DNA from 4 places in the Gordonia sp. ALPHA1B1 genome. Region 2 is predicted to be linked to each of the others. Evidence: predicted binding sites of a transcription regulator. Region 2 holds the regulator's gene; each other region holds the start of a gene.
What was found. Region 2 encodes LexA, which represses DNA repair genes until DNA is damaged. Its sites were predicted from a motif close to CGAACANNTGTTCG; they were not measured.
Positions count from the first base shown of each region.

Region 1: the regulator LexA is predicted to act here: its motif matches at 1,767-1,780, upstream of FFS52_RS10830 (HNH endonuclease signature motif containing protein).
Region 3: the regulator LexA is predicted to act here: its motif matches at 1,423-1,436, upstream of FFS52_RS17035 (HNH endonuclease signature motif containing protein).
Region 4: the regulator LexA is predicted to act here: its motif matches at 1,576-1,589, upstream of FFS52_RS10600 (HNH endonuclease signature motif containing protein).

Region 1 covers NZ_SCOC01000012.1:149,615-152,642, reverse strand. Annotated here, with positions in the region: gene dcd (dCTP deaminase) at 1-215, opposite strand, end outside; gene FFS52_RS10830 (HNH endonuclease signature motif containing protein) at 237-1,736, opposite strand; tRNA gene FFS52_RS10825 (tRNA-Gly) at 1,989-2,062, shown strand; gene FFS52_RS10820 (YdcF family protein) at 2,106-3,028, opposite strand, start outside.
Region 2 covers NZ_SCOC01000003.1:40,799-43,826, forward strand. Annotated here, with positions in the region: gene FFS52_RS02555 (putative PEP-binding protein) at 1-1,673, shown strand, start outside; gene lexA (transcriptional repressor LexA) at 1,651-2,355, opposite strand; gene FFS52_RS02565 (LysM peptidoglycan-binding domain-containing protein) at 2,580-3,028, shown strand, end outside.
Region 3 covers NZ_SCOC01000027.1:16,153-19,180, reverse strand. Annotated here, with positions in the region: gene FFS52_RS17035 (HNH endonuclease signature motif containing protein) at 1-1,392, opposite strand, end outside; gene selB (selenocysteine-specific translation elongation factor) at 1,595-3,028, opposite strand, start outside.
Region 4 covers NZ_SCOC01000012.1:100,448-103,475, reverse strand. Annotated here, with positions in the region: gene FFS52_RS10600 (HNH endonuclease signature motif containing protein) at 1-1,551, opposite strand, end outside; gene FFS52_RS23675 (hypothetical protein) at 2,190-2,354, shown strand; gene FFS52_RS10590 (RNA-binding domain-containing protein) at 2,897-3,028, opposite strand, start outside.

The DNA.
Region 1 (3,028 bases), on a different contig from region 2:
AAGGGCTCGCCGTCGGCGGGTTCGACCAGCGAGGTGAGTTCGTCTTGGCGTTGTGCGGGGTCGATGTGGGTGTAGCGGGTGTTGTTGAACACCCGGAACAGGCCGTCGAGCCGGACGTCGACGCTGGAGGGCTGGACGAGGGCGGGATCGAACGGATCGATGGCGAGGCGCCCGTCAGCGATCTCGGCGCGGATGTCGCGGTCGGAGAGCAGCACGGTGTCGAGGTTATCGAATGGTCAGGGAGGATCTGCGCCGGTGTCGGTTGGCGCCGACCCTCCGCTCTCCGGTGCCGCTGTACTGCGCCGCCGCCGGACATCAGCGCGCATCCGGTCGAAGATGGCGTCGGTGCGATGGGCGTGGTTGATCCGCGGCGTCGACGACGGGTGCGCGCGGGGCGGGTGCCAGACGGCGCGGCCGGCGTCGACCCCTTCGGTGGCGATGGTGGTGGCCCACTGATCCACCCCGGTGCCGACCACTCGGTTATGTGGTGGGCAGGCGGTCGCGAGGGTGTCGAGGTCGGTGGATCCGTGGTGGGCGTCCCACTCGACGACGTGGTGGATCTCGCAGTCGAACGACGGCCGCGTGCATCCCGGGAAGGTGCAGCCGCCGTCGCGGGCGACCGCGGCGATTCGTTGTGCGCGCGAGGCCAATCGCCTGGACCGCCCGAGGTAGAGCACCTCACTGGAGTGGTCCCGGAACACCGCGAGATGGTGCTGCGCGTCCGCGGCGAGATCGATGGCGTCCTTGATGGGCAGGAGGGTTCCCGTCGCGGTCCGTGCCGGGTCGCCGGCCGCGTCGCGCAGCGCCGATTCGGTGATGGAGACGACGAGGTGTGGCGGCAGCCCGTGGTGCGAACCCCCGAGCGCGCCGGCGTCGAGCACGAAGCGCAGCATGGCGCGCAACGCGTCGTGGTTCCGCTTCTCGGTCGTGCGCTCGTCGCGTCCGGCAGCGGCGGCCAGCGCGTCGGGGTCCGCGGCGGCGGGGTTCCCGGTGGGCGACTCGGGATCGGCGGGATTGTTCATCCCGGGAGCGGCCCACACCGACAAGACGACGTCGAACATGGCGCGCGTCACGGGGTCAAGCGTTGCGGTCAGCCGGGACATCAGTTGGGCGTCTTGCGGCCCGAGTTTGAGGCCGCGGTTGCGGGCGCGGTCGCGATCGTCTGTGATGGTTCCGTCGGGGTCGAGGTGGGCCAGGATGCGGGCGCCGAGATCACGGAGTGACGACGGGTCGTACTCGCGTGCGTAGTGCGCGAGCGTTGCCTCGGCGGCTTCCCTGTCGGCAGGGTCCACGTCGGCGGGGATCTTGCGCATCACCTCGATGACGACGTCGACGTGGCGTCCCGAGATCTCGCCGTCGGCAACACCTTTGGCGGTCTCGGGGAAGCGCGGTTCGAGCGGCACCCCCTGCATGTCCGGAAACCTGCCCAAGGCCCAGACCCGGTTCATCAGGCGGGTCGCCTCGCCGCGCCGGTGCAGACCATGGCAGAGGAAGTTGGAGACGGTCTGGCACCCCATCTTCCGGTACGCCGACCGCTCGTCGATGTCGACGATGTGATCGGTGAACAGCGACAGCAACCGTCGTTCGGCACGCTCGTGCTCGATCGCGACCTGTAAGAGGTCAGTGTCGGAGCAATCCGTGGACTGCGTCTCGGCGATCTCGTCCATAAGTGCATGCAGGCGCTTGTACTGGTCGAGAAGAAGTGGTGGTGCTGCAGATGGCTCGGTAGAAGCCATGATTTCATCCCCCGTCATCATGGCTTTACTCGAAACTACGTTCGAGACTACCGGCCGGTCGTCCAGCGCGCAACCCCGTCCCGCGAATTATTCTGCGTCGCAACCGAATCGCGTCGGCCCGCCGATACCCGGTCTCGCCCAGATGTCGCGGTTCGTTGCGCCTCACGCCACGATCTGCGACATCTGCGAGTGCTGACGACCGGACCGGCCACGGGTTTGCTAGGCTGTCGTTCGCGAGTCCGGCACTCGCACGCCGATGTAGTTCAATGGCAGAACATCAGCTTCCCAAGCTGAATACGCGGGTTCGATTCCCGTCATCGGCTCCACCATCACGGGGTCCGCAAGGCACTCCCCTGGTCCACTGACGGACTAGCCGAAGAGAGCCACAGCGGTGCCGGAGATCAGTGGCACGCTGAGCAGGAAGACGACGACTCCGTTGATCCATCGGTGGTCACGCAGAACCGCCAAGAACTCACGGACCTGGGCGTTGGGGACGAAGTATCGCGCGGTGTGGGCGCCGGTCGAGAATCCGTCGATCCCGGCAGACCGCATGAGCATCGCTCCGCGGAAGGCGTGATAGCCGCTCGTCACCACCGCGACCGGTTCGGTCACTCCACGCTCGTCGAGCACACGCCTCGAGTACCGGAGGTTCTCCGCGGTGTCGGTGGATCGGTCCTCGAGTGCGATGGCATCACGATCGACGCCCTTCGAGACGAGGTACTCGGCCATCGCCGCGGCCTCCGACAGCCGCTCGTCGCCACCTCTGCCTCCGGAGCAGATGATCAGCGGGTCCAGGCCGGAAGGCCGGGCCAGATCATAGATCTCGCGACCGCGGTCGAGTCGTGACGCCAGCAGCGGACCGACGCGGGACCCGTCGAGCAGACCGGCACCCAGGACGATGATCGCGCCGACCTTCGCCCGTCGCGCCCGCCACCTGCTCCACCGGCCGTACAGCCACGACCAGAGAAGCAGCGAGGCGAACACGAACCCCAGGTAGCCGGCCGGCATCCCCACCGCCAGAAGGAAGTTGAGCAGCGCGTTGCTCGTCGACACGTCGAACCATCCGACGATGATCCCGAGCAGGACAGCGAGCGCGTAACCGGACAGGAGTGCACCCAGGAGCGCCGACAGCAGGTTCGATGGACGGCGCCCCTCTCGGCGCAGAAGCGTCACGCCGTTGGCGATCAACGACACCCCGAGAATGAGGATGGCAAGCAGCGCAACGAGTCCGAGGGCCACGATGACGACCGCCGGCGCGAGAACCAAGCCGTCGTCGTCGACGCCACTGTCCA
Region 2 (3,028 bases):
GGTTGGCCCACGGTCCCGCGCTGTGGCCGGGCGAGCGACCCGACCACTCGCCGGAGAAGCTCGGCGTCGGTGTGGAGATCGCCGAGGAACGGCGCGCCGACGAGGTCACGCGCTTCGCCACCGCGGCCGGCGCCGTCGCCGCGCGGCTGCGCACGCGCGCGTCGCAGAACACCGGGGTGACGGCCGAGGTGCTCGCCGCGACGGCGGGCCTGGCCGAGGACCGCGGCTGGATCGGTGCAGCGACCGCGCTCATCGGCAAGGGCGCTCCCGCCGAGGCCGCTGCCGTCGCGGCCACCGAACAGTTCGCGGCGGTGTTCACCAAACTCGGCGGACTGATGGCCGAGCGGGTCACCGATCTCAACGACGTGCGCGACCGGGTCCTCGCCGAACTGCTCGGCCTACCCGAACCCGGTGTGCCCACCCCGGAGGTGCCGTCGGTCCTGCTCGCCGACGACCTCGCGCCCGCCGACACCGCGGGCCTCGACCCCACGAGCACCATCGCCCTCGTCACCCGCCTCGGCGGACCGACCAGCCACACCGCGATCATCGCGCGCCAGCTGGGGATCCCGTGCGTGGTGGCGGTGGCCGACCTGGACGAGATCGAGCCCGGCACAACCGTTCTCGTCGACGGCAGCACCGGGCGAATCGAGGTGGAGCCCGATGCGGAGGCGGCCCGGGCTCGCGTCGACGAGGATCGGCGGCATGCCGCACTCGTCGCCGGCTGGACCGGTCCGGGGCAGACCGCCGACGGGGTGGCCGTGGCGGTGCTCGCCAACGTCGCCGACGGATCGTCGGCACGCGCCGCGGCCGGGTACCCCGTCGAGGGCGTCGGGCTCTTCCGCACCGAACTCGCGTTCCTCGAGCGTGCCGACGAACCGTCGGTGGACGAGCAGGCCGCGATCTACCGGGAGGTGCTCGATGCGTTCGACGGGCAGAAGGTGGTCATCCGCACCCTCGACGCCGGGTCCGACAAACCGCTCCGGTTCGTGACCCATCCCGACGAATCGAACCCAGCGCTCGGCGTGCGGGGCGATCGGATCGCGCTGGCGCACCCCGAGATCCGCGCGCATCAGCTCGACGCGATCGCGCAGGCCGCGTCGGGGTCGGCCGTCGCGCCGTGGGTCATGGCGCCGATGATCGCCTCGCCGGCGGAGGCGCGCACCTTCGCCGCCGAGGTCCGCGGCCGTGGTCTGGTCGCCGGGGTGATGATCGAGGTGCCCGCGGCGGCGATCCTGGCCGAAGCCGTCCTCGCCGAGGTGGACTTCGTATCCATCGGCACCAACGATCTGACCCAGTACACGATGGCGGCCGACCGGATGTCGGCCGATCTCGCCGGACTGACCGACCCGTGGCAACCGGCCGTGTTGAGCCTCATCGCGGGTGTCGCGGCAGCGGGTGCACGTCAGGGAAAGCCGGTCGGGGTGTGCGGCGAGGCCGCCGCCGATCCGAACCTCGCCTGCGTGCTCGTCGGTCTCGGGGTCACCTCGCTGTCCAGCGCGCCGGCTGCTGCCGCGGCCGTGGGGGCCCGGCTCGGCGAGGTGTCCGCACCGGACTGCCGGGCCGCCGCCGAGGCTGCCCTGGCCACCTCGGATCCCGCCGCGGCGCGCGAGGCTGCCGCGGCGGTGCTCGACGGTTCGGTCGGTGGAGAGGTCAGACTCGCCGCATCACGGTGACGACCTTGCCGAGGATGACGGCATCGTTGCCCGGGATCGGATCGAACAGTTCGTTGTGCGGCATGAGCCAGACGTTGGGGCCCTGACGCTTGAAGGTCTTCACGGTGGCCTCGCCGTCGATCATGGCCGCGACGATGTCGCCGTTGTCGGCGACGTTCTGCTGCCGGACCACGACCCAGTCGCCGTCGCAGATCGCGGCGTCGATCATCGACTCGCCGACGACGCGCAACAGGAAGAGAGATCCCTCGCCGACCAGCTCACGGGGCAGCGGGAAGACGTCCTCGACGGCCTCCTCGGCCAGGATCGGACCGCCGGCCGCGATTCGGCCGAGAACCGGCACGAAGGTCGGCTCGGGCAGCTGACCGGCCGACGGGGTGTCCGGCGACGGGGTGTCACTCGGGGCGATGTTGACCGCACGGGGACGGTTCGCGTCGCGCTTGAGCAGCCCCTTGCGTTCCAGCGTCCGCAACTGATGGGCCACCGACGACGTCGAGGCCAGGCCGACCTCGTCGCCGATCTCCCGGATGCTCGGCGGATAACCGCGCTCGCGCACCGAGCGGCGGATCACCTCCAGGACCCCGGCCTGTCGCGGGGTGAGTGAGGCCTCGGCGGCGGCGGCGTCGAACGGGGCCTCGTCGTCGGCGCCCCGCGCTCGGCCGCGCCTATCGCCGGTGTCACTCATGTTCGGTTCCTCTCGTCTTCGGAACGTGCTGGTAGATGGCTTGCGCCGGGTCCGAGCCTAGCGGAGTGCGACCGGCACCTCAAACATTTGTTCGATGTGTCGCGAGACTTTGTCGGGACGTCGTGCTACAAATTCGAACATCAGTGCATCGAACATCTGATCGATGTTCGAACACCGACCGCCACACCCCGCACGATCCAGACACCAGAACACCGGAGGGCACCATGCGCACCGCCACTCTCGTCGCTCCCGTCCGCACCGACCGTCCCGACGCTGTCCGGCCCCCCACCGACCGCGCCGATCGGGTCCGGACGCGCGCCCCGCTGTCCGACGGCGGCCGCCCGGTAGACAACCGGCCGGCCGGCACCCGACCGCGGGGTGCGTCGCCGGTGACCCCACGGGTGGGCGGCACCCACTGTGGCTCTCCGGTCGGGGTGCGCGGGCGTGGCCCGGTCGGACCCGACGCGGCGGTGTTCCGTCGCCGCCGCCGCACCGCGGTCGCGCTCCTCGCCGGCGTCGGGCTGGCGTTCGTCGTGTGGGTGTTCGGTGTCGTGGGCCAGAACTACTCGGACTCGCTGACCCCGTCCGCCGTGAGTGCCGAGGTCGTCCACGTGCGCTCGGGGGACTCGCTCAGCTCGATCGCCGGCCGGGTGGCACCCGAGATGCCGCGCGA
Region 3 (3,028 bases), on a different contig from region 2:
GAGGTGTTCGGGGTTGGGCGGTGCGCCGGGTTCGGCGTTCAACCGCCACAGGCAGCGGCCTTCGTCGGGTCCGGATCGGGCGATGCGGGTGGTGTATTGGCCGGGCTGGTCGCCGACCATGCGGTTGTGACGGGGACAGGCCGGGGCGAGGTCGTCGATGTCGGTGAGACCGCCCTTGGCCCAGTCTCGTTCGGCGTGATGAAGCTCGATGTGGGTCGCGGGTTGATCGCACCCGGGTGCCGAACACACTTCCCCGTCGGGACGGGCGAAGGAGACCAGGCGTTGTTCGCGGGTGGCGAGTCGTTTCCCGCGCCCGAAGTGCAGGGGGACGGTGGTGGCGTCTTTGAAGATCGCGAGCCAGGGTTGCATGTCGGCGGCCATCGCGATCAGGTCCCGGATGGGCAGCAGGGTTCCGGTGGCGGTGGTGGCGAGTCCGGCTTCGCGGATGAGGTCGTTGAGGTCGGCTTTGATGATCAGTTGCACGGGTAGCCCTCGGTGCGAGGTGCCGAGTGTTCCGTCGGCGAAGCCTGCGGCGAGTGCGGCGTCGAGGGCGTCGTGATTGGTCTGGGCGAGGGTGCGGCCGTCGCGGTCGGCTGCGGTGGCCAGGGCGTCGGGGTCGGCGGTGCCGGCCGGTCCGCTGGGTGAGGCGGGGTCGTCGGGGTTGTTGAGTCCGGGTTTGCCCCACACGGCGAACATCATGGTGAGTCGGGCGGCGAGTGCGGGTGTCAGGGTGCCCGATATTTTGGCGGTGCCATCGGCGCGTTGCCGACCGATCCACAGGCCGCGGCGTCGTTTCTGGTCGGTGTCGTCTGACAGGGTGCCGTCGGGGTCGAGGTGGGCAAGCAGCCGCGCGCCGAGTTGGGTGATGTCGGCGGGCGTGTGGTCGGCGGCGATCTCGGCCATCTGTCGCTCGGCGGCGACCTTGATGTCGTGGTCGACGGCGGCCGGGATGCGGTCGAGGACGTCCACTGTGGCCTGCACGTGCGCGGTGCCGACCGCGCCTTGTGCGAAAGCTTCGGCGAGGTAGGGGTATTCGGGTGGGAGGACCTCGCCGCCGAGGCTGGTCCGGTGGGCGGTGGCGTCCATGTGCTTACGGCGGCGCATCGGGTTCGAGACTCGTAGCCGGTGCGTCATGAACTGCATGAGGGTGCGGCAGCCGGCCTTGCGGGGCAGGTCGCGGGCCTCGACCTGATCGATCTGCCGGTCACCGGCGACGGTCAGACGCGCGATGGCGCGTTCGGTCTCCTCGGCCACTTCAGCGAGTTCAGTGTCGGTACACGGCGACAGATCCACCGACTGCAACTTGTCCAGGGTGCGATGCAGATCGGCCACCAACTCGACCACACGAGGCGAAGGCGCGTCGGTGTCGCCGACCTGCTGGGAATCGAACATGACGGTCACCTCCCCCGAGAACCGTTGCTGCGAATGTAGGTTCGAGTGTACACCAATCCAGACGTGCGGCAAGTCCAAAAATACTGTTGTGCAACGATATTCGTTGATGTCGACTTGTCGGTGTCGTGTGGTAGGGGCCTCGGACGGAAGCTCTTCCCGCGATGCACGCGGCGACCTGTCCGACAGGACCACCGCCCGTTGCTCAGCGCACGACCTCCCGGTGCCCGGCGTCAAGACGGCGGGTCCAACCGCGGGCGTCGAGGTACTCCAGTAGCGGAATGACCACGCGCCGAGAGGTTCCGAGCGCCTGGCGGGCGGTGCTGGTGGTGAACGGCTGATCGAGCGAGGCGAGGGTGCGCATCGCCAGGGCGGGGGCAGTCGGCAACAACACGACACCGTCGCGCAATCGGAGAATCCGGCCCGTGCGCTCGGCGGCGGCGAGTTCTCGGGCGCCCAGGCCGAGTGCGGTGAGGTCATCGGCCTCGGGTGCACGGAACGGGTGGTCGGCGAGCCGGCGCTCCAGTGCGCTGACCGCGTCGTCGGCATCACCCAGGGAGGGCTTGTGACCCGGGACCGCCAGGTGCCCGTCGGACGACGACAGCTCGGCTTCCGAGATGACGGTCGCCAGCAGCGTCGTGTCCGGAAGCCCGAGCAGGGCAGGTGCGCCGGACGCGGACAGCCCCGCCGACAACGGATCTCGGTCGTGTAGATCGACAACGGCGGCGCGGAGTCGCTCGGTCCAGGCGGTGAGGGAGGTTTCGGCGACCCACCACTCGCCGATCACTCGTACGCCGTGGGGTGTGGGCTCGGCGTCGTCGACCAGGCCGAGTCGCGTCAGATCGGTGACGCGCATCGCGCCACGCCGATGCACTTCTTCGGCGGCCCCGGCGTCGTCGGACATGGCCGCCAGCGAGGCCGCGCGTCGCGTCGCGTCGCCCCGCCGGGTCAGCGCCGGGGGATCGGGGTGCAGCACGACGCCGCCGCCGACGATACGTTGGCCGGGATCGCGCAGGACCAGCCGATCGCCCCGCGACATCGGCACGGCGCGCGCGAGGGTCACACGCGCGTGGTCGCCGTCGAAGGGGCGCAACCGGACCGGTAGCGCCGCTGTGCCGATGTGCGCGACGAGGTGTTCCGGTGCCTCCTCGAAGGACATTCCGCTCACGCGCCGGACATCAGCGACAGCAGAGGTGTGCCAGGCTCCGGGCGTCACGAGTGCGTCGCCACGCGAGACGTCGTCGACGCCGACGCCGCGCAGATTGATCGCGACTCGGCTGACCGGGGCCGCGGTGGTGAGAGTTGCACCCTCGCTCTGCAATCCACGGACATCGAGTCGTCGGCGGCCGTCAACCGTGAGCAGGTCCAGGGTGTCGCCGACCGCGATCGTCCCGGCGGCCAGGGTGCCGGTGACGACCGTGCCGGCGCCGGTGCGGGTGAAGACCCGGTCGATCCAGAACCGGACACGCCCCGAGGTCGACGGCGATGACATCCCGGCCAAGACGGCGTCGAGCCGTGTGCGCAGTTCGTCGATTCCGACGCGATCGGGCGCCGACACCACGACCGCGGGCGCATCGGAAAGGCCGGTGCGGCTGAGGCGATCACGCGACAGATCGATCACTTCACGAACGCGGTCGGG
Region 4 (3,028 bases), on a different contig from region 2:
TGCGGAGAGCGCGTCACCCCTGCTCCCTGAGGAGCGCCCGGAGCTTGCGGAGGGCGCGTCACGAAGGGTCCGGCGACCGAGCCCGCGAAACCCTCGGGGTGGTGGCCCGTGAATCTCGTCGCGCACGGTGTTCAGGTGTGTCGTGAACCGCCGCGGTATGTCGGGTCGGCGGTTCAGGCGACCGGGATTGGGTGGGGCGCCGGGTTCGGCGTTCAATCGCCAGACGCAGCGGCCTTCATCAGGTCCAGAGCGCTCGATGTGCGTGGTGTACTGGCCGGGCTGGTCACCGACCATCCGGTTGTGGCGCGGACACGCGGGGGCGAGGTCGTCAATGTCGGTGAGACCGCCCTTGGCCCAGTCTCGTTCGGCGTGATGAAGCTCGACGTGGGTGGCGGGCTGATCGCACCCGGGTGCCGAACACACTTCCCCGTCGGGACGGGCGAAAGAGACGAGGCGCTGTTCGCGGGTGGCCAGACGTTTGCCCCGTCCGAAGTGCAGCGGCACAGTGGTGGCGTCTTTGAAGATCGCCAACCACGGTTGGACGTCACCGGCCATCGCGATCAAGTCCCGGATGGGCAGCAGGGTTCCCGTGGCGGTGGTCGCCAGTCCGGCTTCGCGGATCAGGTCCCCGAGGTCGGCTTTGATGATCAGTTGCACGGGCAGGCCGCGGTGCGAGGTGCCGAGTGTTCCGTCGGCGAATCCGGCGGCGAATGCGGCGTCGAGTGCGTCGTGATTGGTCTGGGCGAGGGTGCGGCCGTCGCGGTCGGCTGCGGCGGTCAGGGCGTCGGGGTCGGCGGTGCCGGCCGGGCCTTGGGGTGAGGCGGGGTCATCGGGGTTGTTGAGTCCGGGTTTGCCCCACACCGCGAACATCATGGTCAGTCGGGCGGCGAGTGCGGGTGTCAGGGTGCCCGATATCTTGGCGGTGCCATCGGCTCGTTGCCGGCCGATCCACAGGCCGCGGCGCCTTTTCTGGTCGGTGTCGTCGGCCAGGGTTCCGTCGGGATCGAGGTGGGCAAGCAGCCGCGAGCCGAGCTGGGTGATCTCGGCAGGCGTGTGAGCTTCGGCGATCTCGGCCATCTGTCGCTCGGCGGCGACCTTGATGTCGTGTTCGACAGCATGCGGGATCTGGTCGAGGACGTCGATGGCGGCCTGGACGTGCCCGGTTCCCACGGCACCCTTGGCGAAAGCCTCTGCCAGCGTGGGGTGTTCAGGTTCGAGACGGTCGCCGTTGAGGCAAGTCAGCGCGGCGGTGGCGTTCAGCTGCTTGCGTCGACGCAGCGGGTTGGAGATCCGCAGCCGGTGGGTCATGAACTGCATGAGAGTGCGGCAGCCGGTCTTGCGGGGTAGATCGCGAGCCTCGACCTCAGCGATCTGTCGGTCGCCGGCGTAAGTGGTTCGAGCGATGGCGCATTCGGTCGCGGCGGCGACTTCCATCAGCTCTTCGTCGGTGCATGGGGACAAGTCGACGGTCTGCAGTTTGTCGAGGGTCGCGTGCAGCTCGGCCACCAGCTCGACGGCGCGCGGTTGCGGCGTAGCGGATTCGTCAGACATGGTCACCCCCCGGAGACATTTGCGCGAATACATGTTCGAGTGTAGCTGCTATGCCTCTGGTGCGCAATGCTTTTCGTGGTCAAGTCGCAGAGCGCATCCTGTCGGTGGCGCGTGGTAGGGGCACGACACTTCGTCTCGAACCATCCTGGCACTTGTCCGATCGCTGCCCGAGCTCAGCGGCCCGCCGCGCTTCCCCGACGCTCGTCCTCCCTTCCGAGCTTTCATGTCAACCTTCGAGTATCTGATGAGTTTCGGACGCAATGTCGACGCCTGAGGCGTCCATGGTCCACGTAAATCTGCTGTGCTGCACCATTATTCCGAATCCGTGATCGGCGACCACCCGCAAACCAACAAACTTGCGTCATCACCGCTGATGGCTGTCTCGTTCATAGGACAAACACCATGCCAATACTGACACCGCCCTCGAAACCACCTTCGGTCATGAGTATTACGGCACGCTCATCGATGCCGTCGTCGGCGGGAGGTCGGTAGCTCTAGGGCCGCGATCGTCGTCAGCACAGAGACCACCAAATCCGGTTCCTGGTCCTGATAGCCGACCCGGCCGGTTGGTACACCGAGGACACCGAGAACGCACTGGTGACCCCGGCGACCGACGAGGTCGTCGTGGCCCCTCGCAGTTGGCCGGTCTGACCCAGGCCTCCGACGAGGCTGTCGCCGACACCGATCCGGCAGTGCCCGAGATGATCGGCAGCGCTCGCCCGTTACATCGCGAAGAGATCGACGGGGCGTTCTTCGGCGACACCGTGACCATGGTCATCCACCCGTTGATCTCGGGCGGGTGACCATGGTCATCCACCCGTTGATCTCGGGCGTCCCCGCCCAGCGGTCGCTATTCGCACAACTACTCGCACGTCTGAGCTTCGCGTCAACAGAGGCGGACCGATGCCCAGCGGACCCGGCATGCCACCGACCCGGCGATGAACCGATGACCGAAGAACGAGCCGCCCGAGGCTCTGGATGCCCGTACACGGAGCGGCTCACGATCGCACGAAGGGGTAGATTCCCTGTGACTATCAGGCACTCAACGGCCGCGTTGGCGACTGTCGCTAGAGGGAGGCACGTGGACGTGATCGTCCGCGATTGGTTACGTAGTGAACGCGGCTGCCTTGCCTGCTGCAGCCTCCTATCAGAAGGTACTGGTAGTCGGCACACCCAACGGCTCTTGACGTGGGGGAGTCCTCAGTCGCTACCCGCTACCCCGTTTCTGCATTCTTTCGGCAACCTACGCTTCGTGTCGAGTGAAAAAATAGCCCCTGACCAGCGGGTACGTCTGACCCGGTGTCCCAAATCACACTTTAACCGCGCGGTGCGTTGCAGATGCCGTCTACCGTCCCAACTCCCACCGTGGATGGCTCCTCGTGCCTGCGTTTCGGATCTGCCCGTTGCGCTTCATCTTGGTGAGTAGATTGGAGATCTTGGTCGCTTTCTGACGGTCATCCAAGGCCTCGCTGAGCTT